4 regions of the Desulfurispora sp. genome follow, and region 4 is predicted to be linked to each of the others. Evidence: riboswitches for the same ligand, from Rfam matches in the RefSeq annotation. Region 4 holds a riboswitch; each other region holds the start of a gene.

Region 1 (7,184 bases), on a different contig from region 4:
CGGCATCCTGCTTCACCAGCTGGCGGCGCATAGCTTCAATTGAAGCGGCCAGGCGCCCAATCTCGTCACCCCGCTCCAATTTAAGCGGTTCATGCCAGTCCCGCCCGGCGATGCGCCGCACGTGGCTTTCCATCTGCACCAGCGGCCGGGTGAGATGGCGGACGATGAGCAGTGAAACAAACCAGCTCACCACCAGAGCAATGCCTGCGTAGAGCATGAAGTTGAGCAAAAGAGTGCTCACCAGCTGCTCCTCCTCGGCCCGGCGCAAGAAGGAGATCTGGTAAATGGTTCGCCCGTAAACTACCTCCCGGCGCACGGCATAGCGGATGGCCTGACGGTCGTCCAGACCGGACCGGCTCTGGTAAAGCTGGTACGGGGCGCTTTGCGCCACAGCATGCTGCTTAATTTCCTCCAGCAAACGCGCCGGCAGGGCCTCCTGCGCCCCGGGCGGCAAAGTGGTGCCGTCATCCAGCAGGGTAAAGCCCCGCAGGCGCAGACCCTGAATGCTGGCATAGGGCGGCAGGGACTCGGTCGCCGGTACCCGGGGCGGCGGCGGGTGGGGCTGGAGCAGCAGCGCGCTGAAAAAGCCCCTGACCATGGCCGGCATCAAAAATAGCGCGGCAATATACAGAAAAAGACTGACCGAGGAAATGGCCAGCCAGATTTTCCACTGCAGGGAAAGGGACCGCCAGAGCGGGAATCCCCCACTGAGCCACAACCTGGGCAAACTACTCCCACCCTTCTTCAAAGACAGCCGCTCGTACCCTCTCCGCGCAGGTCCCCAATTCATTCCCAACCATCGCCCGGCTGCCGGCCCTGTCCCTGCTGCAGCGGGCACATCAAGCAGATTCTGGCCCGGTACGCCGCACCGCCTTCCGGCATCAGCCCACTGCAACGCTCCATGGCCCTTTAGCGTACCGTCATCCGGTAACCAAAACCATAAATGGTCTCAATGCGCAGTTCGGGCAGCTTTTTGCGCAGGCGGCGCACCAGATCGTCCACCGAGCGATCGCTGCCCACATAATCCTCACCCCAAACATGGCTGATAATCTGCTCCCGGGAAAGAGCCATCCCGCGGTGCCGGGCAAAGAAAAGGGCCAGGTCATATTCCTTGCTGGTCAGGTCCATGACCTCGTCCCCCAGGCGCACCTCCCGCCGGGCCTCGTCCAGCACATAAGGAGAGAGAGGGATCAAAGCCACCCCGGCCACCTCCCGGGCATAGACCCTTTCCAGCACGCGCTGGGCCCGCACCACCAGTTCCCGGGGCAAAAATGGCTTGGCCAGATAGTCGTCACTACCCATCTCCAGTCCTACGATGCGGTCAATGTCGGCATCGCGGGCCGAAATATAGATCACCGGCACATGCTGATCCCGGGCCTTGATCTGCCGCAGCAGCTGGTAGCCATCCATGCCAGGCAGCATAATGTCCAAAATCCACAGGTGCGGCTGCTCGCCCGCAGCCGCCAGGGCGCTTTCGCCATCCAAAAAGCTGTGCACCTGCCAGCCTTCCTTTTCCAGGTAGGTAGTTAATATCCGGTTCAAATCGGGCTCGTCCTCCACCAGGAATATGCGGTACAAATTGTTACCCCCCCGGCCAGCACAGGAATATTCCTGCTGTTTGAGCAGTTTGCTGTCCCGCCAATTACCATCCCGGTTAACCAACCTGCACAAAGCATTGTGAATGTCACTATAAATGCATCAGTACCAGCAGCACCAGCAGACCCGCTAACCAGCAGTGCAAACGCAGTGGTATAGCCTTATTTTGCCGGTACACAGCAAGCAGCACCACCAGCAGCGTCACCATCCAGGCCAGCACACCCGAATAGATCGCTGCACCACGGTGGGTCAGCCAGCCCCACCCACCAGACAACATCAATAGTCCATGCCAGGCCAAAATAACCAGCCCGCCAAGAGCAATGCGGTGATGGATGCGGACCAGGGTATGCCGTAAAGAGCCGGCCACAGAAGAAAGGACCGGCAAACGGCGTAATAAAAAGGGCAGACAAGTGCCTAAAAGCAAGAAAATTCCCATCCAACCCAGTAATTCTTTCACGAAACCCACCGCTACTAAACTTATTTTCTCTTATACCCATAATATAACATTTAACAACAGCCAGGCAACCGTAACCCAAAGCGGATGCCGGTTGCCTGAAGAAGGGGTATATGCAAGCCACCAACCGGGGCAGCATTACGGTAAATCCATTTAATCTCTAGTTATTACCTGCTGATGTGCTGCTGTTATTGATCTTTTCCTGCATCAGCTGGTTGCGCTCTTTGAGCATTTGCAGGGCCTGGGGCAGCAATTCCTTTATTTTGGCCTCATCACTGCTGCTGGCTGCCTTCATCAGCTGGCCCAGCAGATTGTGCCCGGCGCCATCACCTCTGGGACCACCCGGCTGCTCCGGCAGGTATTTGTCCAGGCCCAGTTTGGCCAGCTCTTCTCTGGCCTGCTCCCGGGTCAGCTGGCCATCCCGCACCCTGTCCATGACCTCTTTCAGCTGGGCTTTTTGCCCATCAGTCAGTTGAGACATCCACCGGGGCTCTTTTGAGGGCAGGGACTGGCGCAGTTTCTCCTGTTCAGCCAGAGCCTCCTGCCATTCACTTAAAGATTCGGGAGTATACTTCTGCACCAGTTCCAGCAGCTTTTGCTGCATTTCCTGCTGTTTGGCCGGATCCCCCTTGAAATGGCGGCCCGGAAAGGCCATACCGGCTATTTTACCCGCCAGACCAGCACCGCCGGCGTTGCTGGTAGATGTAGCCATGGCCACACCGGGCACCATGATGGACAGAGCCAGCGCCGCAACCACAGTCTTGGTCTTCCAGTTGGACATTTCACATTCCTCCCTCGTAAATTTTGGTGTTGTCCCTGGCCTGCTCTTACTCTAAACCGGGATTGTGGCAGAAATTCAGAGGAAATGTGAAAAATTATGAAATCGGAGCGGGGAGCAAAATCCTCCTTGTGCTACTTAAAGGCAATACTTACTATTATTAACATTGCCACACAATTTGCGGATACAGAATTATGATAAAATTGCAAGAAAAAAAGAAAAAAAAGCAGCGCCAATTGCCCCTACAAAGCTGGTTGCTCATTGACTTTTTCTGCAGACATATGGTAGCTTACTATAAGTATCCTGAGGATAAATTTTCCTCTCCCTTGCCCAACGGGGGCCCCGCGCCCCACCAACAACCCCATACGCATACCGCGAACAGGTGCCCTGGCGCAGACCCAACCGGCCTGCGCCAGGGTGAAAAGGGAAGCCGGTGCAAATCCGGCGCGGTCCCGCCACTGTGACGGGGAGGAGCTGGCACAAAGCCACTGGCCCATCAGGCCGGGAAGGCGTCAGCCTCCAGTGATCCGAAGCCAGGAGACCTGCCTGTTCGCTCAAACACCGCACAGCCTGCGCGGAACAGGGAGGTGTTATTTTTGCTGCCTGGCACTGCCCGCTTCACCCGGGCCGGACCACAACCCTCCAGCTCCTGACCCAAAGGCGCGGAGGGTTTTATGTTTTCCCCATTTAGTGAACTACCCCTTTCTTCGCCTTGCGAAAGGCACGGGCTACCCGGACAAGGCGAATTTGATGCTTTCCTGCTTCATCCGGGTTAGTTAAATTAATTGCGGAGGTGCACCTGTTTGCTGCTTGCCCTGCTCGCCTTGCTACCTGCCACTTTACTGCTGGCCCTGAAAAGCGGCCTACTGCTGGGCACAGTACCTCTGGGTCGGCGCCAGCGTTGGCCCATGGCCGGATCTCTGGCGCTCATTCTTTTACTGGCTGCCCTGAGTGCAGAGCAATGTCACCAGCAACTGGCCGCACTGGTAGACAAATATACTTTCCACATAGCCACCCTTAGCGGGGTTTTATTGCTCTACCTGGCAGCAGCCAGCCGCACCCCGGCTGGCCGGCAGATCTGGCCCGCCCTGCTGCCCTGCCCGCTTTGCGTGCTAGCCCTGGCTGTTTCCAGCACCCTGCTGTCGACCCGTCTGCAAGTGTCCGCTCCCGGGCTGGCCACAGGCACCGCCCTGTTCTATTTGCTGGTCACTCTTAGCAGCAGCTGGCTTTCTCAAAAGCTGCTGCAAAAATGGCAGATTGATCTGGAAAGTGCCTTGCAATTTCTATTGCTGGCCCTGGGCTCCTTCACCCTGTTTTGCGTCTTTGCCATTCCCAATCTGGTGGCCGCCATGCATATGCCCTTTCAGCCCCTGGAAATCGCCCCGCCCGACCAGCTGGTGGCCGTAGCGGGTGCCAGTCTAATTATACTGCTCCTGGGCTACCTGGGAGAAAAACACCGCTGGAAGTCCCGGAAACATTCCACAGTGCCAAATGAGGTGAATCCATGACCGTTGCCGGTACCGAACATCTCACCCGGTTTTTGCATGTCATTGGCCAGAGTCTGCTCATACCCTGTCTGGCCATCTTGCTCTACTTTGTGCTGCAGGCCCTGCTGGAAGCCGGCACTTTGCTGGGCGAGCTGGGTCAGCGGCGCAAGTCCGGTCAGCTGGACGCAGCAGCTCTGCTCAGCCAGCTGCGCCAGGCCCAGGGGCAAATTGCCGTACTGCCGCTAGATCAACTACCGCCCACACTGGCGCAACCCCTGGCCCGCTACAACGACTTGGCCGGCCCGGATCTCGCCGGCCAGCGACCGCTGGCCAGAACCCTGCTGGAAGAACAGGAAAATTTGCTGGCCCGGCGCTGTGAAAAAACCGAGCTGATCGCCAAAATGGGGCCCTTGATGGGCCTGATGGGCACCCTGATCCCCCTGGGCCCGGGCCTGGTAGGACTGGGCAAAGGTGACTTCAGCCAGCTGGCCAGTTATCTGATTGTTTCTTTTGATGCAACTATAGTGGGCATTTTTGCCGGCGGCATCGCCTTTTGCATTGCCAAGGTGCGCCGCCGCTGGTATGGCCACGACCTGGCCATTTTAGAAGCCTTACTGGAAACCGCTATCGAGGTGAAAGAAAATGTTGCGCCCGAAATCAAAAAGCTGGCAACAAGCGGAAGAAGAATTTAACCCTTTAAGCAGCCTGGCCAATCTGGCCGATGTGATGTTTGTCTTCAGCGTAGGGCTAATAGTCGCACTGGTCTCGGTCTGGCAAATCCAGCCCTTAAGCCAGAGCGGCACTGCCCCCAGAGTGCGGGTCATTGATGCCACCCGGGGCCAGGAAATTAAAGATCTGCCCGGCTGGCAAAGCCAGGGGGGCAGCGGCTACCAGGAAATGGGCACTGTTTACAAAGACCCCCGCACCGGCAAATTAATCCTGATTCAAAGCGAATCTCCATAAAATTCAGGAGGGAAGAACTTGTCCGCTTTATCCAAAGACCGGCCGTTTAATAAACCCCTGCTGCCCACCAACCCCCGGCCCCGGCTTATAGTACGCCTGCTCACTATTTACCTGCTGCTGGGAATTTTGCTGGTAACCGGCCCGTCCGCCCTGCCAGCTGAAGAACAAAGCAGTGCGCCGGGGCAGTCTACCTCGCTGGTGATCATCACCGGCACCAATTCGCTGGTATCTCCTTTAGTGCAGGCCTATCATAATCTGACCGATCAGGCCGCCGCACCCTATCCGCTCCGGCTGCGCGTATTCAGCCCCAATGACCTGGAAAGCAGCAGCGGCCGGCAAGCCATTAAGGAAACCTTTTTACAGGCCGATATTATCCTGCTGGAAATGCTGGGCACCAACCGGGAAGCCCCCCTGCGCGAACTTTTCCAGCAATGCTGGCAAGAAAAATGGCAAAATTCCCCTCCGCCCACTATTTTACTGCAGCGCAGCGGGGAGAAAAACAGTGACGGTACCTGGAACACCGGCGGTTTGCTTACCGGACTGGTACAGGGCCTACCCCTGCAAATCAACCAGGATAATACCGTCTGGCAGAACTTGAATACCTACATTGTACAAAGCGGCATCAGCAACTGGGAAAAACTGCTGCTCTACCTGGGCAGCACCTTCGGACACATCACCACCAGCGCCGACCTCACGCCTATCAAGCTGGACAAATCCTTCCTCTACCACCCGGCTGCCGACGCCAGCAGTCCTTATTACGAAGCGCCCGGTACCGTACAGGAAGGCGTATATGAAAGCGTCTACAACAGTGTTTACAACAGCAACGGCCTGTTTTTCGACCTGCCTGCTTACTTCCAATGGTACACCTGCCGGGAAGGCTACAGGACCGATGCCCCCTGGATCGGCATTCTCAGCTACGACACCTATTTTAAAAACAATGACCAGCAAATTCTGGTGGAGTCGCTGCGAGCTCTGGAAGAAAAAGGGCTGAACGTCTTGCTGCTGTACGCCCCCTCCGACAAACGCCACACCGCAGTGCGCCAGTTCTTTTTCTGGGACAAGCTAGGAAATGGAGAAATCCAGGCAGGCATTGATGTGTTCATCTGCCAGCTGGGCTTCCAGTTCGACCGGAGCAAGAATGGCGATACCAAAACCCTGCAACTTTTCCAGGAAATGGACCTACCAGTGCTTACCCCCATCTACACCAGTGACCTGGAAAAGTGGCAGAACGACCCGGCCGGCGCCATCCGGGAAGTTTACTGGCAAATAGCCCTGCCCGAACTAGAAGGGCGCATTGAACCGGTACTGCTGGGCGGCACAGTGACACTGCAGACCGACCCGGCCACGGGCGCCACAATTACCCGCAAAGTAGCCCTGCCCGACCGCGTCCAGCGACTGGCAGAAAGGGCGGCGGCCTGGGCTAAATTGCGCAATTTGCCCAACGAACAGAAAAAAGTAGCCATCCTCTACTACAACCTGCACGGCGGCAAGGACGGCATCACCGCTTCCTACCTGAACGTGCCGCGCAGCCTGACTGCCATCCTGCAGGCCATGAGCGAAGCCGGTTACCGGGTTGATCCGCAGCTGGAACTGCGCGCCCCGGACGGCAGCATGGATCCGGACAAGGTTTTTGCCGCCATGTTTGAGCGCGGCCGCAATGTGGGCGGCTGGGCACCCGGTGAGCTAAAACAACTGGCCAGCCGCTCCGATGTGCTGAAAATCAACCTGGACAGCTACCTTAAGTGGTACAACCGCCTGCCGGCGGAATTACGCACCCGGGTGGAAAAAGCCTGGGGCCCGCCGCCCGGCCAGATGATGGTATATGAAAACCAGGTCGTCCTGCCCGGCGTGCTCAGCGGCAATATCTTTTTTGGGCCGCAGCCCATGCGGGGCTGGGGGGAAAATG
Region 2 (7,184 bases), on a different contig from region 4:
CGCCCCGGGATCAAGCTGGGATGTGGGCTCATCCAGAATCAGCACCCAGGGCTGCATAGCCAATACCGCCCCTATAGCCAGCTTTTGCTTTTCGCCACCCGACAGGGTGACCGAATAGCGCCGGGCCGCCTCCTGCAGGTCCAGAAAACCCAGCACTTCAGCCACCCGCTGGCGCATCTGGTCAGCGGCCATCCCCAGATTTTCCAGGCCAAAGGCCACTTCGGCCTCGGCACCCAGCATGACCAGCTGGTTTTCCGGCTCCTGAAAGACCATACCCACCCGGCGGGCCAGCTGCCTTTGATCCATCCGGCTTAAGGGGCAGCCCTGGAAAAACACCTCGCCCCCCATCCGCCCACCGTAAAACTCGGGCACCAGACCGGCCAGGGCCCGGGCCAGGGTGGACTTGCCGCTGCCCGAACCGCCCAGTAAAAGCACAAACTCGCCCGGATGAATACGCAGATTTATCCCCTGCAGGGCCGGACGCTCGGCAGCCGGGTAATAGTAGGTCAGCTCTTTGATTTCCAGTAGCGCCAATATTTTTCCCCCCATCCGGCCGGGGCCGGCCAGCCCAGCAGCAGGAACAGGGCCAGCAAAATTGCCCCGGTTTGTTTGCCGGCCAGCAGAGGTGAAAGTCGTGGATAATAGATAAAAGCAGCCGCGCCGCCCATGATCGACCAGGCCGTCAGCCCCACCGCCAGCACACTGCTGCCGGCCACCAGGGTATCCCGCCGGCGCCATTTTTCCCGGCTGTAGCGGCTGGCCGGGCCGCTGCCCAGCGCCCGGGCCTGCATGGCCTCGGCAGTCTGGAAAGCGTCCTCCAGCGCCGTAAGCAGCAGAATGTTAAACACGGTTAAATATTTGCCCGCCCGCTCCTTCAGGCCGCCCCGGCCAAAATCCACCCCGCGCAAAGTCTGCACTTCTACAATGTTATGCAAGTTCAGGGCCAGGCGGGGCACCAGCCGGGTGCTCAATGCCAGCAGCAGAGCAAGGCGCCGGGCCGGACGGGCCAGCAGGCCCAGCAGGCGATCGGGGTGAATGAGCTGGTTGAAGATGACAAATACTCCCAAAACGGCCAGCAAGCGCACCCCGCTGGCCGCGCCATAACAGAGCGCTTCCATGGTCACCGGCGGCCCGCCGGGCAGGGGCAGGTGCCCAAGCACGGTATGCCCCGCCCGAATGAGCAGTGGGTTGAGCAGGGCGGCCAGCGCCGCCATGTAGAGGCCGGGGCGTAAAAAGTACTCCCCCGCTTCCCAGGCCCCCAGGGCGGTAATACCGGCCACCACCAAACCCAGGGCCGCCAGCAGATATAAAGGATGGTCCGTACTCAAAGCCAACACCAGCAGGGCACCCAGGTAAACCAGGGCCGCCAGCGGATGCCAGCTCTGCAGCCAGCTGCCCCGCTCCCGGTAAAAAAGTTTGTGCCACATGACTTACCTTTTCAATTCCTCCCAGACGGGCACCGGATCACCCATTTTGTTACTGTACCACCAGATCACTTTGTCTCCGGGCTGCAGGGTTTTGCGGTCGGCGGTCACGGCGGGGATTTCCTGATTCACCTTGTACATCCAGCCCGCCTGGCCTTTGTTTTCCTGCCCGGCAATGGCGGTTACAAAGCCGGGAAAGCGGGATGAAAGCTGGTAGCCCAGACCGGCCAGGTCCAGCACATCCAGGGCAGTGGGTGGTGTCCGGCCGGCGGCCGGCAGGGGCAGCAGCGCCGGGCCGAACAGCAGCTCACCCTGGCGGCCAACTACCGCCAGCCCCACCATACCGCGGTCATACCCGCTCTTCTCCCGGCCAAGCTCATCCGCCCCGCCGGGAGAAGCGGGCGGCCTGGCTGTCGTCGACCCGGCAGTTGCTCCGCCAGCAACGCTGCCAGCAACCCCATTCCGCTCCGCTCCGGAACCCTGGCCCGCCGCCCCCGGCGCGGGGTAGGCTCCGGTACTGCCCGGTTTACCTTCCCCCTTATCCTGCACCGTCAGCCCGCTACCGCCATCGGCAGCAGTACCGCCAACACCCCCCGCGCTGCCGGCACCGGGCCCGGCATCCACCCGGGAAGCGGTATTGACGGGCTGACCATTGCTCCCGGTTCCTGCCCCTGTCTCCGGTATTTGCTGTGCCGCCTCCGGCCCGGCCAAAGCAGTTCCCCTGTCAGTATCCTGCCAGTAATTGTAGAAAAGGGGTCCCAGCAGGGCGACCAATATGAACAACAGCGGTACCAAATAAATCAACGCATTACTTCGCCGGTTCACGGTATACACTCCTCAAAAGCCGGCCGGAAGCTTTCCCAACCTCCCGGCCGGCCCATCATCATTGGTGTGCACTGCACCTCTAGGGCGTCATTTCCAGCTGCAAAGCCCGCTGCAGGATCACCGCGCATTCGGCTCTGGTCAGGGGTGCCGCAGGATTAAGCCTTCCCTGGGCATCACCCCGCACCAAACCGGCCCGCACTGCCGCCTGCACACCCTCCCGGGCCCAGTCGGCCACCCCGGCAGCATCGGCAAAGGAAAGGGCTTGTTCGCCGGCGGCCAGTTCCCAGGCCCGGGCCAGCACCACCAGAAACTCCTGCCGACTAATGGGACGCTGCGGCGCAAATACCCCCCCGGCATCGCCTTGCATCAAGCCAGCCCGGCGCACGGCGGTCACGGCCGGAGCATACCAGTCGCTGGCCTGCACATCGCTAAACTGTGCTGCGTTGCCGTTCTCCCAGGATAACCCCAGCATCCGGCTGAGCAGGGCGGCCAGCTCGGCCCGGCTGAGCGACCGCTGCGGGGCAAACCTGTCCTGCCCCACCCCGTTGACTACTTCCCAGGCGGCCAGTTCCTGCACCGCCGGCCGGGCCCACTGCCACTGCTCGTCCTGCAGATCCAAGAAGGACACCTGCTTGCTCCGGTATAAGAGTACCAGGTAGCCACCCTGTTCCACCCGGGCCAGTACCTGCCGGCCGGCCTCGTCCAGCACGGCGGGCAGGGTCAGCCACTTTTGTCCGGCCGTCCACAGGGCCGGTTGCAGATTCTCTCCTTTTAAATATGCCGGCCAGGCGGACTTCAGCATCAATTGCAGGGATTTTCCGGTTGTCAGCGCCGGCAGTTCCAGCTTGTAGCAGGTAGAAACCACCCGCCAGCCGGAGGGCAGGGCGCTTTTGGCCTCTGCCGGCAGGCCGCTGCTCACCTCGCGCAGGGTCACCCGGCCAGCTGCCGCCAGCGCCCCTTCGGGCACCAGCAGGGCGGCCTCACCGGCCTGATCCTTCAGGAGAGCATTTTCACCCTTTTTCAGATCCTTCTCCAGGGCGGCCTGATGGCCGGCCAGTTCCTTCTGCAGCCGCCGCAAATCTTGATAAGCCGGCCTTATCGCTGCGGCCAGCAGGCGCACCGCCTGCCCCGCCTGCTCCAGGGAAGCCGCGCCGCCGGTCAAACTGCCCAGTTCCTGGAGGGCCTTTTCTCCAGCCGGCAGTTTTAACCCGCTCGGGCTGACGGCTGCACTGGCTGCATTACTGACCCCGCCGCTGCTCCCGGTATTGTTTTGTTTTTCCAGCTCATTCCAGGTGGGCACAGGATTGTTCATATCCTTGCTGTACCACCAAATCACTTTATCCCTGGCCTGCACCGCCTTCTGGCTGGCCAGCACCATGGGCACCTGGCCGTTCACACTGTACATCCAGCCCTGCATACCGCTGTTGGCCTGCCCGGCAATGGCCGTCACAAAGCCATCGCGATGGGTGAAGCTCAGGCCGGTGGCTTCCAGCGCTCCCAGGGCGGTCAGCCCCCAGCGGCCGCCGGCTTCCACCTCCACCAGCCCGGGGCGGAAAAGCAGTTCTCCATCCCGGCCCTGCACCGCAATGTACACCTTGACGGCAGCAGTAACCGTCCCGCCGCCACTGCCGCCGCTACCACCCCCGCCACTTTCGCTGCTGCCCGCACTGTCCGGCCAAGCCAGCACAGCGGTCAGCACCCAGGTGGCATCCATGGTGTTACGGGCAGCCCCGAAGGTACCGTCGGCCGCGTTATAGCTGTTTTGCCGCAGGTAATCCAGCGGGGTTTTACCGGCGCTGTTCTTCCAGCGGGCGGCATCTTGACCCAAGTGTTTTAAAGTGAGCAGCAGCTCGGCGTTGTCCACCGCCGGGTCGTCAAAAGGGGTGGCATATACGCCGCCATCGGCCTGCTGCAGGCCTTTCAAGTAAGCCAGTCCCTTTTGTACCGCCTGCTGCACCGCCGCCTCCTGGTAGCCGGGCAGATATTTCAGGACCCGCAGGGCCTGGGCGGTGGAAAGAAAGTCGGGGTAGTATTGATCAAAGGTTTCCCCCCAGGAGCCGTCCGCCGCCTGTTTGCTCAAGACATAAGCGCGGGCGGCGCTCTGGTCAATCTGGCCCAGCTGTCCGGTCTCGCCCAGGGCCAGCAGCACCCAGAAGTCGCTGTAGACGCTGTTTTCAAAAGAACCGGCCCCGGCACCCTCCTTAATCTGCCGCCCGGCCAGCAGGCTGGCCAGCCGCTCTTTCAGCTCATTCTGCTCCGGCCAGTGGTTTAACGCCTGCAGGCACCCGGCCAGGGTCTTGCTGCGCGATTTCACTGTCAGCTCGGTCGCCGGGCGGTTATTGGCCAGGGCGGCCAGCAACACCTCGGCGCTGGCAAAGGTGCTGTCATACTGCACCCGGATGGCCCCGGTATCACGATCCTGGATGTCCTTCAGATAGATAAAACCAGCCTCAATATCTCGGGCTACCTCACTGCCCGCCGTGCCGGCGGTGGAAAAGTAGCTCAAGGCGGTCAGCACCTGGCCGGTCAAATCGGCCTCCTCGGGCTCATAGCTGCCCCAGGCTACCCCGGCTGCCTGCCCCCAGGAGTTCTGATGGGTGTGTTTGTAGCGGTTCAGATAGGCCAGGGCGGCCTGCTGATCCAGCCCGGATAGTTTACCGGCCTGGCCCAGTGCGGTCAGCACCAGCACATCTTCATAGATGCTGTCACCAAAATAAACCTGCCCGTTTACCGTTTGCTGTTTAGTCAGAATGGCCCCGGCCAACTGGTTGACCAAATCATGCTGCGGCTCCACCGCCACCACCGCCAGCAGGTGTTTGGCCAGTTCCCCCGCTCCCAGGCTATCGCTGCTGCCATAAGCCTGCTCAGCCGTGCTCAGCACCTGGTCGTACAAACTGCCGGCGCTTGCCCGCCATTTGTCCGCCTTAAGATCCTCTCCGGCTACTGCCAGCGCCTGCACACAGCGATAGTCAAACTGCCCGGCGGCAGCGTACTGCCCGCTGTTTTTCTGATACTCACTGTGCAGGTAGCCCACCGCCCGGGTGATAGCCCCCTCCAGCACACCGCTTTCCCCATCTGGCAGCCAGTTTTTCTTTCGGGCTTCCGCCAGGGCCTGCAGGGCCGCTTTGGTGCCATAAAGGTTGGCGTAGGGACCGAAACTGCCGTCCGGGTTCTGGGTGCCCATGATATAACTGACCGGCGAAACCCGGTCGCCCAGTAGTCCGGCCAGCACCACCAGCCGGTTTTGCAAACTGGCGTCACCGGCCGTGCGTTTGGCCGCCGCCGTCCATTTGCTGCCGCCCAGCTCCTCACCGGCCAACAGCAAAATATGGGCGGTGTAGCCGTCCAGATCCTCACCGGCGGCAAAACGCCCCTGAATAAACTCCACCGCCTTGCTCTTGAGCTGCTGATCGCCAATCTGGGCGGCCGGTGCCCTGGACGGGGAGAAAAGACCCGCCAGAACCAGCAGCAGGGCCAGAAAAACCGGCCATACCGCCCCCGTACACCCTCTTGCTCTGCTACAGGCCGCGCGGTTAAACACTCCCTTAAATCCCGCCAGCTGCCCCATTGCACATACCTCCCACAAAATTACTCATCTATTTTTACCCACCGGCTTACCCCGCCGGCCGGGGAGTGGAAAAAAGAATGGTCCCGGCGGAACGGCTGTCCCGCCGGTGAACAAGAGGAGAAATATAAGGGTAGGAGATGAATGATAAGGATGGGGTTAAAAATTAAAGCCCCGCTTTCCCGTAAAGGAAAGCGGGGCTTTGTCTGCACCTAGAAAGCTACCCGGTAAGTAACCAGGTAAACGAGCAGCCCAGCACCGGCCTTTCCTCGGAAGGCGATACTGCATTCCGCCCAGGCAGGTCTCCTGACTTGTGGATCCACACCGCTTTTAGCTCCAGCCTTCCCGGGCACCCCGCCATTACTGGCCGGGCTCATCGCCCAGTGACTGCCGCCCCTTGGGGACGGTGGACTGCGCTAAAAGGGCTCCCCACTTACAGTGGCCGGACCGTCCGGGATTTGCACCCGGTTCCCTTTTCACCCCGGCAAAGCCGGGGCACCTGCGCGGTAGCTATATAATTGTCCAAACAACCAGAGTCGCTCTACCGGCCTCACACCGGCCAGCGTCCCTTGCCAGCATCATACCACCTATTTGCCGGGCTGTCCAGAGGGTATTTGAACAGAATTATAATAATATTTCACTCCAACTCCTTCTCCCGCCCGTCCTGCCAGCGGTGGCAGTTGAAGGGCGTACCGTCCAGGTTGATGCGGTAGATGTCCCGCTCGGCACACTGGGGGCATTTCATTTCGGAAAAACGCTGGCCCTGACCGCAAGGAATTTCCCACTCGTGGTGGCAGCGGCTGCATTTGAAGCGCTTCATCACCAGCTGGAAGTGGCCGCCTTCCATGCGGATGGCTTTGCCGTTGACCAAAGCATCGGCAATTTTGCTGCGGGCGGCAATGAGAATGCGGTGGTAGGTGGGGCGGGAAACGCCCATTTTTTCGGCGCATTCTTCCTGCTCCAGGCCCAGCAGGTCTTTTAAGCGAATGGCCTCTACTTCCTCAATGGTCACAGTAACCTCGGAAAGGGCGCTTAAGGGCACCCCGGCCGGCTTAAAGAAGGTCAGTTCTGGAATGTATTCCACGCGGCGGCACTTGGGCGGTCTGGACATGAGCTTTTCTCCTCCTGCTATAAGTTTCAGCTAAAAATTTGTTTTGCTTATGTTTTTATCTATGCACATAAACACCTACATTATAGATGCCCGCCCTTCGCGTGTCAATAATTTTACTTGCGTCCGGATAATATTTTTGTCCATTCAATGCCCCAATAAGACCATTACGGCCTGTTCATCAATGTAAACAATCATACACATAAATTATTAGGCTTTACAGCGTCTTTATGCACCATTGTTCCCGCCCACTCGCCCGCAC
Region 3 (7,184 bases), on a different contig from region 4:
CTTCCACCATCACCTGCACCCCGGCGGCCCGGGCCCGGGCCACCAGCTGCCCGGCCACCATCAGCCCCTGGAGCTGGGCGGCGTCCAGCGAGTCGGCCGTGCAGCCGGGGCGGATGGCATCGCCCACACTCAAAGTGACATCATATTCCCGCAATATCTCCAGCAGGCGATCGAACTGCTCATAAAGCGGATTCTCCTGCTGGTTGTGCAGCATCCAGCCGGTCATAAAGGCCCCGCCCCGGCTGACAATATCGTTAATGCGGCCGGTTTCCTGCAATCGCTTTAATACATCAAAATTCAGGGCACTGTGTATGGCCATGAAGTCCATACCCTCGGCGGCCTGTTTTTCAATGACGGAAAATATGTCTTCGGCAGTCATGGCCACCACCGAACCGCGCTGTTCTATGGCCATCACTGCTGCCTGGTAGAGCGGCACGCTGCCTACGGGTACTCCGGCCGTGGCCAGGGTGAGCCGGCGCATGCCGTCAATGTCGCCCCCGGTGCTCAAATCCATAAAGGCATCGGCACCGGCCCGCAGGGCGGCGCGGATTTTCCTTTCCTCCAGGGCCGGATCGTCCCGGTCGCTGGAAGTGCCGATGAGGGCATTGACCTTAACCCGCAGCCCTTCGCCAATGCCACAGACTTTTTCCAGCCGGCGGTTTTTGTTTTTGGGTATGACTACGGTGCCCCGGGCCACTCTGTCCCGTACCACTTCCGGGGCGATGTTTTCCGCTCCGGCCACGGCCAGCATTTCGGGGGTAATTTCGCCGGCCCGGGCTTTTAATAACTGGGTCATGCAGCATCACCTTCCGGTAAATATTTTTATGCTTCCGGCAATAGTTAACAGGAATGTACCGGTTTATCCAGATACTGCGCGATCACCTGCATGGCGCAGTATTTACCGCACATGGCACAGGCGGCCGAAGCGGCACTGGTTTTCTGCCGCTGCTGGCGGGCCCGCCGGGGGTCAATGGCCAGGGCCATTTGTTTTTCCCAGTCCAGATTTTTGCGGGCCCGGGAAAGTTCATTATCCCACTCGGCAGCACCGGGCAGCCCCCGGGCCAGATCGGCAGCGTGGGCGGCAATGCGGGCGGCGATTACCCCTTCGTGCACCTGCCCGGCATCGGGCAAACCGGTGTGTTCGGCTTCTGTCACATAGCACAGGAATTCGGCGCCGGCCAGAGCGCTGAGCGCCCCGCCAATGGCCGCGCTGATGTGGTCGTAGCCGGGGGAGATGTCGGTGACCACCGGACCGAAGACAAAATAGGGAGCGCCCTGGCACAGGCTTTTCTGCAGGGTAACCGTGGCCGACAGGTGGTGCAGGGGAACGTGCCCCGGCCCTTTGACCATGATCTGCACCCCGGCCTGGCGGGCCCGTCTGACCAGCTCACCCAGCACAATCAGCTCCTGCACCTGTGGTGCATCCAGCGAGTCCTCCAGACAGCCCGGCCGAAAGGCATCGGCCAGAGCAAGCACCGTGTCATAGCGCCGGCAGATGTCCAGCAGGCGGTCAAACTGCTCATAGAGAGGGTTTTCCCGCTGGTTGTGCACCATCCAACCAATCAGATGGCTGCCACCAAAACTGACCAGCATCTCCTGCCGCCCGGCGCGGCGGGCCCGCTCCAGCACCGGCCAGGTCACTCCGGCATGCACGGCCAGAAAGTCCACCCCCTCCCGGGCCTGCTGTTCAATCACCGCAAAAAGATCTTCCACAGTCATGGACGAAGGGTGGCCATATTTCTCCCGGGCCACGGCCAGCGCCTGATAAAGGGGCAGTGTGCCCAGAGGCAGCCCGGCTTCGTCCAGAATTTTCCGGCGCAGAACATCAATGGGACCGCTGACACTGAGGTCCATCAGGGTATCGGTGCCGGCTCCCAGAGCGGCCTGCACCTTTTCCCACTCCGCGTCCGGGTGGACCGAGCGACCATACATGCCCACACTGGCGCTCACTTTAGTGCGCAGCAGGCGCCCGATCCCCACCGGCCGGCAGCGGGGACGCCGCTGACCGGCCAGCACCACCGCCCGGCCCTCCGCTACTTCTTCCAGCAATTGTTCCTCGGAAACATTTTCCTGACGGGCCACCTGCCTGAGGGCCGCTGTTGCTTCGCCCTGCCGGGCCAGTTCCAAAATTGTGGTCATAATCAAACCTCCCCTGAAGATGTAAAAAAGCCCACAACTCTTTCAACAAGAGCTGTGGACTTTACCATCATCGCACAGTAAACCTGTAGCCCTGCCGCGTGGCTACCAGCGAGCATCCGGCAGGCAGGTCTCCTGGCTCACGGGTCATCATCCCGGCTCACCTTCCCGGCCTGACGGCCAGTGGTGCTCGAACCGGACTCACCGCATACAGTGGCGGGACCGCGCCGTTTCAAACCCTGCGCAAAGCACCTGGGCAGCGGGTTTGCCGGTCTTCCCTATTCTCCTTGCCCCGGGACTCTCCCGGCCCCGGGCAAAGCACCTGCCGGACATATGCAGTTTTACAGCAATCTCGAAACCTGAACCGACGGGAAATAATACCACCCGTAATAATGTGAGTGTATTCTCTGCTTCCGGCAATTTTCCTGCCAGCAGGCAACAATTTATTTTGGCATCAAATAAATCTTTTCACTACTCAGTTGATTATGATAAAATATTTCTGCTTACAAGCGCCGCTTGTATACAGAATATTGTTTTTCTTCTCAACTATTTTGCCAGTATATTTCAAGATGTGACATTTTATTTAAATCTACACCGTTGGGAAAAGAGGGGTTTAGAATGGCACAGGAACTGGAAAAAAGGATTAAAGAAACCGGTCTGAAAATTTACCAGCTCATTGAGGGAGATGCCCCGTCGGTTTTCAAAAAAGAATTCTGGTCGGGCAAAATAATGGACTGGTGTATGCGCAACGAAGCCTTCAAAGTGGAAATGTTCCGCTTTGTTGACGTTTTCCCCAGCCTGAGCTCGTCGGTTTCGGTAGCCAAACACATTCAAGAGTATTTCTGCCGCCCCGATCAAGACTTCCCCAGCAGCCTGCAGTGGGGTCTCAAGCTGGTCTCGCCCAATTCGCTGGTGGCCAAGGTGGCCACCAAGGCCATTTCAGAAAACATCACCGGCATGGCCCGGCAGTTTATTGTGGGGGAAGACGCCCGCGATGCGCTCTCCACATTGAAGAAGCTGCGCAAGGAAGGCTTTGCTTTCACCGTCGATCTGCTGGGGGAAGCGGTGGTTTCCGAAGCCGAGGCCGACGAGTTCTACCAGCGCTACATAGAACTTTTCGAAACCCTGGCCAGAGAGCAGAGCAAGTGGAAACCTCTGGGCAACAGCCCGGGCGATCTGGACTGGGGATTTTCGCCCAAAATCAATGTTTCCATCAAACCGTCAGCCATGTATTCCCAGATGAATGCCCGGGCCTTTGATTTCTCGGTGGAGGCCGCGCTGAAAAGGCTGCGCCCCCTCTTTCGCCAGGCCAAACAAATTGGCGCCGCGGTCCTGCTGGATATGGAGCATACCGGGCTGAAGAACCTCACCCTGGCCATGTTCAGGAAGCTGCTGGAGGAACCCGAATTCCAGGATTACGAGCATGCCGGCATAGTTATTCAGGCCTATCTGAAAGATAGCGAGCAGGATTTGCGCGATCTGATTGACTGGGCTAAAGCCCGCGGCCGGCGCATTACCATTCGCCTGGTCAAAGGAGCCTACTGGGATCAGGAGGTCATCCTGGCCCGGCAGCAGAACTGGGAAATCCCGGTGTTCACCAATAAATACGAAACCGATGCCAACTATGAAAAGCTGGCCCGCATCCTGCTGGAAAACCACCAGTATGTGTCTTTTGCCTGTGCTTCGCACAACATCAGAAGCATTGCCTATGTCTGGGAGGTAGCCAAAGAACTGAACGTACCCGACGGGCGGTTGGAATTCCAGGTGCTGTACGGCATGGCCGAGCCAGTACGCAACGCCCTGCGCAGAGTGGGGCTGCCCTTGCGCCTTTATGCGCCCATTGGTCAGATGCTGCCCGGTATGGCCTACCTGGTACGCCGGCTGCTGGAGAACACGGCCAACGAGTCCTTCCTGCGGCAGAGCTTTGCCGAAGGGACGGCCCGGGAACAGCTGCTGCGCAATCCTCTGGAACTGCTGGCCGAAAACCCCACCCCGCCGGAGAAAGTTTACAGCGCTCCCGAGTACGGCGACAAGGGCGCTTTTACCAATGAACCGGTCATCGACTGGACCATAGCCGAAAACCGGGAACGCTTTGCCCGGGCTCTGGAAAAAGTGGGCAAAGAGCTGGGCCGGAAAATCCCTCTGTACATTGGCGGACGGGAAGTGCTCACCGCCGAGGAAATCATTTCCACCAACCCCAACCAGTCCGACCAGGTAGTGGGCCGGGTGGCGGCAGCCACCCTCAAAGAGGCCCAGATGGCCGTGGAAGCAGCCAAGCAGGCCTTTCCGGCCTGGCGGGATACTTCGCCCCGCGAGCGGGCCGAAGTGCTTTTCCGGGCCGCCGGGGTGGCCCGCCGGCAGCGTATGGAACTGGCCGCGCTACAGGTCTACGAGGTGGGCAAGAACTGGAGCGAAGCCGATGCCGATGTTACCGAAGCCATTGACTTTCTGGAGTATTACGGGCGGGAAATGATCCGCCTGGCCCAACAGCGGCGCATGGGCCGGGCCCCCGGGGAAACCAGCCATCTATTCTACGAACCCCGGGGGGTGGGCGCGGTCATCGCGCCCTGGAACTTCCCGCTGGCCATCTCGGTGGGCATGACTGCTGCCGCCATTGTCACCGGCAACACGGTGGTGTACAAGCCGGCCTCCCTCTCCCCCATCACAGGGGCCAAAGTATACGAGATCTTCCAGCAGGCTGGACTCCCGGCCGGCGTGCTCAACTTCCTGCCCGGTCCCGGAGGTGCCATTGGGGATTACCTGGTCACCCACCCCGATATTGCTTTTGTCACCTTCACCGGCTCCATGGAAGTGGGCCTGCGCATCATCGAGCTGGCTGCCCGCACCCCGGAAGGGGCCCTGGGGGTCAAGAGCGTGGTGGCAGAAATGGGTGGCAAGAACGCCATCATTATCGACTCGGACGCCGATATTGACGAAGCGGTTGTGCATACGCTGTATTCGGCCTTTGGTTTCCAGGGACAGAAATGTTCGGCCTGTTCCCGGGTGATTGTCCTGGAGGAAAACTATCAGAAGTTTGTGGACCGGCTGGTGCAGGCGGCGCGCAGTATCAATATCGGTCCGGCTGTAAACCCGGAAACCTACATGGGCGCGGTAATAGATGAGCAGGCCCGGCGCAAGATCATGGGCTTCATTGAGCAGGGCAAAAAAGAAGGCCGGCTGCTCCTGAGCCGCGAGGACGTGGAGCTGCCGGGACACTATGTGCCGCTGACCATATTTGCCGATATTAAACCGGAGCACGTGCTGGCTCAGGAAGAGATTTTCGGCCCTGTGCTGGCGGTGATCAAGGTTAAAGATTTCACCGAAGCGCTGCAGGTGGCCAACGGTACTCGCTACGCCCTGACCGGCGGTGTCTTCTCGCGCAGTCCGGAAAATATTGAAAGGGCCAAAAGAGAGTTCCGGGTGGGCAACCTGTACATCAACCGTGGCTGCACCGGGGCGATTGTGGAGCGCCATCCCTTCGGAGGCTTCAAAATGTCGGGTGTGGGCTCCAAGGCCGGCGGGCCGGATTACCTGCTGCAGTTCATGGTGCCGCGCACAGTGACCGAGAACCAGATGCGGCGCGGCTTTGCCCCTGCCGAGGAGGAATGCTAGGCTTTCCCTTCCGGTCGGCCGGGACAGACCGGACACTGCTGGCAGTCGGCCGTACACGGTTCCACATGAATGATCACATCCGGGTTTTGTAATTGGTCTTGCAAATCCTGTTCAATGGCATCACAGATGGCATGGGCCTGAGCAGTGGTCAGACGGGCCGGCACTACCAGCTGCAAGTCAATGTAGCGGTAAGGGCCGGCCTTTCTGGTGCGCAGGTTCTGGTAGGCAACGTAACTGGCGGAATGTTTTTGCAGCACCTGACAAATCAATTCTTCTTCACCGGCCGGCAGGGACTGGTCCAGCATGCTGCGCAAAGATTCCGCGGTCAGCTCCCAGGCCGCCCGGATGATCATCAGAGCCACCACCATGGCTATGGCCGGGTCCAGCCAGTACCAGCCCGTGAGGCGAATGCCCCCAATGCCGGCCAGCACGCCCAGAGAAGTATAAACATCGGTGCGCAGGTGCAGAGCGTCGGCCTGCAGGGCGGGCGAATCGCTCAGGCGGGCCACCCGCAGCAGGTGGCTGGAAATAAACCAGTTCACTGTGGCCGACAGGCCCATCACCAGCATACCCCAGTCCAGCCCCTGGACGACAAATTGCCGGTGCAACAGCCGCGGAACACTGTGATATATGATCAACACCGCCGCAGCAAAGATGAGCAGAGCTTCGGTAATGCTGGCCAGGTTTTCAAATTTGCCGTGACCGTAGCGGTGCTCTTGATCGGCCGGCCGGGCGGACTGCCTTACCGCCAGGTAGGCAATGACGGCCGCCAGCAAATCCAGGCTGGAGTGCACGGCCTCGGAAATCACACTGACCGATCCCATAAACAGCCCGGCAGCCAGCTTGCCCACAGTCAATATTGTATTGGAAGCAATGGAAAGCCGGGCGGCTTGAAATTTAGCCTTTTGAAATTGTTGCAATGCTCCGCCCTCCCGGATAAGTATTCCTGGCCTAATTATATTCGGTTGACCGGACTTTGTCAGCCTGCCAGGCCAAATTATTTTTTATACGTTCATAATAATTATTGTTATCATTTTCACTGACCGTTTCATTCAGCCATCCCGGCAGTAACCAATCTCAAACTTAATTGCGGGGTAATATAAATTTAACGGTTTGCTATTAAAATCATAAGTGTACCATCATTTATTCTTCAACCGAGGTGAACTTTCATGCGCCTGGCCTTTATTTCGGATATTCACGCCAATCTGCCCGCGCTGCAGGCCGTGTGGGCGGACATTGAACGACAGCAGTGCCAGCAGGTGTACTGCCTAGGCGACCTGGTGGGATATGCCCCCTTTGTGAACCAGGTGATCGAATTTGTCCGGGAAAAAGCGATCCCGTGTATCCAGGGCAACTATGACGATGCTGTGGGCCACTACCGCCTGCTCTGCGGATGTGATTTTGCTGACGACCGGGCCCGGGAGCTGGGAGAAAAA
Region 4 (7,184 bases):
GTCATCGGCGTGCTCAGCATTACCAGCGACCTCAGCCGGCACATGGAGCTAGAAGAGCTCAGACAGATCAGCCAGTTTGTCATGGAAAACACCAACAACGGCATCATCATGCTCAACGACCGGCTGCAGATCACCGTCTTCAACCAGGCGGCGGAGAAAATTTGCGGCATCCCGGCCTACCAGGCGGTAGGGCAGCGCTGCGGCCAGGTGTTCGATTTCCTCGAGGAAGAGTTCCTGCCGGTAAAATCATTCCGGGAGGACAGGGAGTACCATGATGTCGAACTGGATGTGGTCTTTCACGGTGAACCCAGGACCATCCTCTGTGATACATACATCATCAAGAACGATCTAAGTGAAAAGACCGGCGTAATCCTTCTGTTCCGCGACTTTACCGAGCAGAAAAAGCTGGAACAGGCCGCCCGGGAGAGAGAAAAAATGGCCGTAGTGGGGCAGATGTCGGCCGGCATCGCCCATGAAATCCGCAACCCCCTGACCGTAATCAAGGGATTTGCCCAAATGCTGCAGATGAAGTACCAGCAGCCCGAAATCAAGGAATATGCCTCGCTGATCCTGACAGAATGCGAAAGCGCCATCAAGGTACTGCATGATTTCCTGCAGGTAGCCCGGCCCAAGCAGCCGGAATTGATGCCCACCGACATCAATTCCCTGGTGGCGGATATGGCCACCATCATTGCCTCCCAGGCTTTCCTGCAGGGCGTGACAGTATATTTCCAGCCGGCAGTCAGCCTGCCGGAGAGCATGGTCGACCCGGGCCTGATCAAACAGGTGCTGCTCAACCTCTGCCGCAACGCCCTGGAAGCGCTGGAGGAGATTGCCGACAGGGGCGTACTCCATCTGAGCACCTACCTGGATCAGAAACGCAACATGAACTGCATTGTGATCAAGGACAATGGGCCCGGCATACCGGCCGAGGCCATGTCCCGGGTGGGTATGCCCTTTTTTACCACCAAGCCCCAGGGCACGGGGCTGGGCATCAGCATCTCCCGGGCCATCATTGAATCACACGGCGGCGAAATCACCTGCCAGAGTTCACCCAACCGGGGCACGGTTTTCACCATCTGCCTGCCGGCCCGCAGGGAGTAGCCATTCCCCGGGACGGTCAGACGGCCGGGAAGATATTCCTGGACATACTGGGGAAAGTGTTATATAATTGTTTCAGTTGAACAAACATTTACCTGGAGCAGGTCAACAAGGGAAAGTCAGTGCAAACCTGACGCGGTCTCGCCCACTGTAAGGGGGAGCCTGCCGCATCCATGCCACCGCCGGTCAAGCGGGAAGGCGCGGCCAGGCTGTGAACCCGAGCCAGGAAACCTGCCTGCTCCGGCACCACGTATACCACCCGCGAGGATGGGAGGTGTGGCGGCATGTTTCAAATTGCCGGCCCTTTTAGCCCTCCGTAGGTGCAAAGGGCTTTTTGTTTTTTACAACTGCACATCCATCCAGGACCAACCTGACCCGAGGGCAGGTAACCTGCTTTAACGCAGGCGGGCCCATTGCTGCCACCAGCAGGCTTTTAAAAGTGCCGCCACCCGGTTGCGGCTGACTAAAAGTCACTTTGCCGGCAGCATATCCGGCCCTTACCGCATAAGGCGGCGCATTTACCCGGTGTTGCCTCTATGCCTGGTAAGGGCTTCATATTTTATACGGAAAGGAAGATGACACTGTGTGGCAAAAGAAATATCCCCTGTGCTGGCCCCTGCTGGTTCTTCTGTGCCTGCTGCCGACACCGGCCTGGGCCATGCATATCATGGAAGGCTTTTTACCCCCGGGCTGGGCCATCAGCTGGGCCGGCATCAGCTTACCCTTTTTGCTGCTCGGCCTGCACAAAATCAACCGTCTGGTCAAGGAGCAGCCCCAGCTCAAGCTGCTGCTGGCCATGATCGGTGCCTTTATTTTCGTACTCTCCGCCCTTAAACTGCCTTCGGTTACGGGCAGTTGCTCCCATCCCACCGGCACCGGCCTGGGTGCCATTATTTTCGGCCCGCTGCCGGTAACCGTCCTGGGCGCCATTGTGCTGCTCTTTCAGGCCCTGCTGCTGGCCCACGGCGGGCTGACCACCCTGGGCGCCAATGTTTTTTCTATGGCTATAGTCGGGCCACTGGTAGCCTACGGAATCTTCCGGGCACTGCGCTCAATGAACAGTCCTCTCTGGCTGGCTGTCTTTGCGGCTGCCACTCTGGGCGATCTGAGTACATACATGGTTACCGCCCTGCAGCTGGCTCTGGCCTTCCCGGCCTCCGAAGGCGGCATCCTGGCCTCTTTGAGTAAATTTATGACAATTTTTGCTGTGACCCAGGTCCCACTGGCTGTCAGCGAAGGGTTGCTCTCGGTTATCGCCTACAACTTCATCTACAGCCACAACAAACACGAACTGGAACAGCTTAAAGTGATTTCCTGATCCAACCGGGCCAAACCAGAAAGGAGAATGACGGTTGAAAAAAAACATAATTATAGCCTATGTCCTTCCCCTGGTGCTGGTGGTTTTGCTGGCAATCATTCCCCTGCGGCTCAATAGCGGAGCTGAGTTCTCCGGTGCCGACAGCCAGGCCGAGCAGGCCATCAGTACCATTGCCCCGGACTACCAGCCCTGGTTCTCCTCTCTGTGGGAGCCGCCCAGCGGAGAAATTGAAAGCCTGCTCTTTGCCCTGCAGGCCGGCCTGGGCTGTCTGGTCATCGGCTACTATATAGGTTTTAACCGGGGCAGAAAACAGGCCGGGCGATAATTACCCGGCTTTAAGGACGGGATACCTGTGTACATCATTGACTACTATGCCTGCACCAACAAGCTGAAGCACAGCCACCCGGGGGAAAAAATATTTTTCGCCCTGGGAGGGATGATTCTGGCTCTCACGGCCCGACATCCGCTGCCGCCCCTGCTGATCCTGGCCGGCAACATTTTCCTCCTGGTCAAGCCCGCCGGTATACCCGGACGGGTACTGCTGCGCCTGCTGGCTCTCCCCCTGGCCTTTTTACTGCCGGCCCTGCTGCCCGTCCTGCTGCAGTGGCAGAGCACCCCGCGCGATCTGATCTGGATGGTTGCTGCGGGCGGCGGCTACCTGGGGGTTTCGGCCGCGGGAATTCACCTGACCCTGCAGGTGGCCGCCCGCTCCCTGGCGGCGGTCACCTGCCTTTACTTTATTTCGTTGACCACACCGGTTTCCGACTGGCGGGAATTCTGCCGCCGCCTGCACCTGCCCCCCCTGCTGCTGGATTTGATGACCTTGATTTACCGCTACATCTTCATCCTGGCCCAGACCGCCGCCAGTATGCACCTGGCCCAGGTGCTGCGGCTGGGATATGGAGGGCTCTGGCCCTCCATCCGCCACACGGCCCTGCTGCTGGCCAACCTGCTGCAAAAAAGCTACCAGACCATGCAGAGCATCAACATCGCCATGCAATCCCGCAACTTTCAGGATGAGTTGCCCGTAGCCAGCCGGGATTACCGGTGGAATAAAAGAAACATCGTCCTGATCATATCCAGCTGGATCGTCCTGCTGATCATCACCCGTCTGACTGGAGGATGGCAACTTTGGAACGCCCCCTGATGGAAGTGCGCAATCTGACCTATGCCTACCCGGACAGCACTGTAGCATTAAGCAATATTTCCTTGTCCCTACCGGAGGGAAAGAAGGCCGTTTTCCTGGGCGGCAATGGTGCCGGTAAATCCACACTTTTTTTGCACCTAAACGGCGTCCTGCGCCCGGCCAGCGGCACTGTCCTGTTCGACAGCCAGCCCCTGCAGTACAAATCCGCCTGGCTGCGCCAGCTGCGCAGCCAGGTGGGTCTGGTACTGCAGGATCCCGATGTGCAGCTTTTTGCCCCCAGCGTATTCCAGGAAATCTCTTTTGGCCCGGCCAACCTGGGCTGGCCGGCCTCCAGAGTCAGACAGGCTGTGACCGAAACCATGCACCTGCTGCACATTGCCCATCTGGCTGATAAGCCTCCCCACCTGCTCAGTTACGGGCAGAAAAAGCTGGTGGCCATCGCGGCTGCACTGGCACTGTCGCCCCGGCTGCTGATCATTGACGAACCCACGGCCGGCCTGGACCCGGCCAATGCCCGCATGGTCATGGAAATCCTGGACCTGCTCGCCCGCCACCAAAAGACCGTAATCATCTCCACGCACGATGTGGACGCGGCCTACAGCTGGGGCGAAATCTTCTACATCATGCACCGGGGAAAGCTGCTGGCCCACGGACCGGCGGATAAAATCTTCGCCGATGAGCGGACAATTCAGCAGGCCGGTTTGTCCCTGCCCTGGGTGTGGGAGGTATATCACCTGCTCCACCACCGCCTGCCCCTGCCCTGTTCCCACCGCCTGCCCAGAAACAAAGAGGAACTGCAGCAAATCCTGCGCCAGCAATCTTACCGCTTTGCCGTCACCCAAAAGTGAAGCCGCTGTGTCTCGCGACTGCAGCGGCTTGAACCTGTGCGTATTTCTGAAAGGCTATTTGGAACGCGGAGCGGTCTTGCCCAGCAGGGCCGCCAGACCGTACATGGCCGCGAAAACAACCGCGGTTCCCAGCACACCCGCTCCGGCTGTAGCCAGCCTTTCATTGCTGATGCCGGGGAGCAGGTAATCGGGCACCGGAGCGCTGACCAGAGCCTTACCCTCCCCTTTTTCCAGGAAACCCTTGTCTTCCGCCACCCGTTCCAGACCATCCGGACTGGATGAAGCGAAGGGAGACAGGAACGCCCCCACCAGCAAAGCCAGCAGCAATCCTTTTTGCCAGCCTTTCATCCGCAATCACCCCGCTATCCCTTCATTTTGTTCAAACACCTGCATCTTCACCAGGAAGTTAACTACCAGTACGGTGATAATCCCTTCCCCCAGGCCGATGAGCAAGTGCCAGCCCAGCATGGCGCTCAATACCACCGGCAGGGAGATGGTTCCGGAAAAAGCCAGCTCCAGGGATGCCGACAGAGCAGCTGCTTCCACCGATAGCAGACCGGCCAGGAAAATGGCCAGCATCCTCCCGGTTGTGGAAGGTAGAAGCTTGACCAGCAGGCGGTAAACCAGATAGGCCACCCAGACTCCGATCACCGCCATGTTCAAAATATTGGCTCCCAGGGCGGTAACCCCACCGTCCAGAAACCCGAAACACTGGATAATCAGTACGGTGGACAGCACCAGCATGGCCTGCCACGGACCCAGCAGCACGGCGGACAGCGCCCCGCCCAGCAGATGGCCGGAGGTGCCGCCGGCAATGGGAAAGTTGACCATCTGGGCGGCAAAAATAAATGCGGCCATGACCGCCAGGCGAGGCACCTGACGCTCACCCAGTTCGGCAGTGGTTTTGCGCACCGCCACCCCCAGAGCCGCGGCGCTGCAGATTGCCGCACCGGCCCAGGTTTTGACATCCAGAAATCCGTCCGGAATATGCAAAAGACCGACCCCCTTTAAAATAAATAAACCACGGTAGCACAGCAAAGCACCTGGCTGCACTGTTACCTCCGTGGTACTGTCCGGCGGGCTTCGACCCGTTCTTGTAATTTTTATTCTCCAAAACTCCAGGTTTTCCTGCCGGTAAAAATAATTTGTCGCAATATTTATTAACCGGCGCCCGTTCACCGGACGGACAGGCTACAATCCGGTGATAAAATTTTGCTTTTAGTATTGACAGCGAATGAGCCGGCATTGTAAAATAAGTTTTGTCAATAGGAGGGCAGATACCGGTTATCCAGGGGCGCATAGCTCAGTGGGAGAGCACTTCCTTGACGCGGAAGGGGTCGTAGGTTCAATCCCTACTGCGCCCACCACTTAAAACCCCGCAAAGCCAGTAATATCAGGGCTTGCGGGGTTTAATGTTTTTGAAGTATTTGCCTTTACCCTGCTAAAACCAATTTTTCAGACGCGTAAACAATCCCGGTACCGGTACAGCAGTGGCCGCCTGCAAGTCCACCCGGGCCAGTTCCCGGCCCTGCATCCGGAACACCACCCGGCCCAGCACCTGTCCGGTCCGCACGGGTGCCTCGGGAGGAGCAAAAAGCACTACCTCTTTCTGCACCTGCTGCACCTGTCCGGCTACCAGGTGCAACTGTCTGGTTTCGGCCGCCACCAGCGTCACCCGGTCGGACACCCCGTGGCGAACCGGCAGGCTGGCCAGCTTCTCCCCGGCCTGACAAAGCGTGTGCGGGATCATATTGGCAAAGCCGTAATCCAGCATACGTACGGCATCCTGATAGCGATTCTTGCTGTTCAGCACCACCGCGATCAAGGTTTTATCCCCCCGGCGGGCCGCCGCCACCAGACAGTCTCCGGCCCGGGGCGTGGATCCCGTTTTTACGCCGCAGATGCCATTGTAACTGTTGTAACGCACCAGACGGTTGGTATTGCGCACTTCCATCTTGCGGCCGTCCTCCCACGTCACCACATCGGCCGCTGTACTCACCAGCCGGGCAAAAGTGCTATTGCGCAGCGCATAGCGGGTAATCAGAGCCAGATCGTAGGCCGTGGTATAATGGTCGGGGTGGTGATAACCGTTGGTATTGGCAAAATGGGTGTTTTTTGCCCCCAACACCAGAGCCCGCATGTTCATCAGCTGGACAAACTGCTCCACCGTTCCGGCCACATGCTCGGCCATAGCCACCGTGCTGTCGTTGGCCGAATAGAGCAGAGCCGCTTTAAGCAGGTTTTCCAGCGTAATGCGGTCCCCGGGGCCCAGACCAATATCCTGCCCCATGGACACTGCCGCCGCCCGTTTGCTGACCGTGACCACGTCGCTTAAATGTCCGTGCTCCAGAACAATCAACGCGGTCATAATTTTGGTCAGGCTGGCCGGTTCGGCGCGTACCGTAGCCCTTTTTTCAAATAAAACAACCCCGGTATCGGCATCCATTAACAAAGCTGCCGCCGCACTGACCGCCGGTCCGGACCTGCCCGGCTCACCCGGCGGTGCAGCGGCCACACCGGCTGGAACACGGCACGTCAGTAATACCAGCAAACCGAACAAAACAGTTACCCGGATGGACCGGAACATCATCCCACCTTCTCACAACGCGAATATTGTATCACTGGCCTTTATTTTTTCTCTCCGGGCGGGGAATATTAGAGGAAAGATTTACTGAAACCATGGCTTACCGGAGGAGATAGCACATGAAAAAGCGGTTTTTCCAATACTGTTTGCTCCTATTACCCGTGCTGTTCATATTGGCAGGTCTCT

What was found. Region 4 has a riboswitch for cobalamin ahead of ACUVTU_RS07870 (energy-coupling factor ABC transporter permease). Riboswitches for the same ligand answer to the same signal wherever they lie in the genome.
Region 1: another riboswitch for cobalamin. It lies ahead of ACUVTU_RS10155 (DUF2162 family putative transporter); the one in region 4 lies ahead of ACUVTU_RS07870 (energy-coupling factor ABC transporter permease).
Region 2: another riboswitch for cobalamin. It lies ahead of ACUVTU_RS08085 (S-layer homology domain-containing protein); the one in region 4 lies ahead of ACUVTU_RS07870 (energy-coupling factor ABC transporter permease).
Region 3: another riboswitch for cobalamin. It lies ahead of thiC (phosphomethylpyrimidine synthase ThiC); the one in region 4 lies ahead of ACUVTU_RS07870 (energy-coupling factor ABC transporter permease).

What each region holds. Positions count from the first base shown of each region.
Region 1 covers NZ_JBRAJI010000037.1:18,213-25,396, reverse strand. Annotated here, with positions in the region: gene ACUVTU_RS10175 (sensor histidine kinase) at 1-727, opposite strand, end outside; gene ACUVTU_RS10170 (response regulator transcription factor) at 910-1,578, opposite strand; gene ACUVTU_RS10165 (hypothetical protein) at 1,688-2,053, opposite strand; gene ACUVTU_RS10160 (hypothetical protein) at 2,211-2,831, opposite strand; cobalamin riboswitch at 3,192-3,392, shown strand; gene ACUVTU_RS10155 (DUF2162 family putative transporter) at 3,632-4,336, shown strand; gene ACUVTU_RS10150 (MotA/TolQ/ExbB proton channel family protein) at 4,333-5,007, shown strand; gene ACUVTU_RS10145 (DUF2149 domain-containing protein) at 4,958-5,278, shown strand; gene ACUVTU_RS10140 (cobaltochelatase subunit CobN) at 5,297-7,184, shown strand, end outside.
Region 2 covers NZ_JBRAJI010000025.1:21,914-29,097, reverse strand. Annotated here, with positions in the region: gene ACUVTU_RS08100 (ABC transporter ATP-binding protein) at 1-534, opposite strand, end outside; gene ACUVTU_RS08095 (energy-coupling factor transporter transmembrane component T) at 507-1,427, opposite strand; gene ACUVTU_RS08090 (DUF4430 domain-containing protein) at 1,431-2,249, opposite strand; gene ACUVTU_RS08085 (S-layer homology domain-containing protein) at 2,329-5,817, opposite strand; cobalamin riboswitch at 6,094-6,332, opposite strand; gene ACUVTU_RS08080 (DUF134 domain-containing protein) at 6,452-6,925, opposite strand.
Region 3 covers NZ_JBRAJI010000008.1:36,301-43,484, forward strand. Annotated here, with positions in the region: gene bzaB (B12 lower ligand biosynthesis ThiC-like protein BzaB) at 1-796, opposite strand, end outside; gene thiC (phosphomethylpyrimidine synthase ThiC) at 841-2,139, opposite strand; cobalamin riboswitch at 2,245-2,477, opposite strand; gene pruA (L-glutamate gamma-semialdehyde dehydrogenase) at 2,755-5,748, shown strand; gene ACUVTU_RS03510 (cation diffusion facilitator family transporter) at 5,745-6,668, opposite strand; gene ACUVTU_RS03515 (metallophosphoesterase family protein) at 6,918-7,184, shown strand, end outside.
Region 4 covers NZ_JBRAJI010000024.1:16,273-23,456, forward strand. Annotated here, with positions in the region: gene ACUVTU_RS07865 (PAS domain-containing sensor histidine kinase) at 1-1,104, shown strand, start outside; cobalamin riboswitch at 1,187-1,354, shown strand; gene ACUVTU_RS07870 (energy-coupling factor ABC transporter permease) at 1,685-2,419, shown strand; gene ACUVTU_RS07875 (energy-coupling factor ABC transporter substrate-binding protein) at 2,454-2,744, shown strand; gene cbiQ (cobalt ECF transporter T component CbiQ) at 2,772-3,566, shown strand; gene ACUVTU_RS07885 (energy-coupling factor ABC transporter ATP-binding protein) at 3,542-4,414, shown strand; gene ACUVTU_RS07890 (PDGLE domain-containing protein) at 4,469-4,762, opposite strand; gene ACUVTU_RS07895 (energy-coupling factor ABC transporter permease) at 4,769-5,407, opposite strand; tRNA gene ACUVTU_RS07900 (tRNA-Val) at 5,707-5,781, shown strand; gene ACUVTU_RS07905 (D-alanyl-D-alanine carboxypeptidase family protein) at 5,856-7,001, opposite strand; gene pdaB (polysaccharide deacetylase family sporulation protein PdaB) at 7,118-7,184, shown strand, end outside.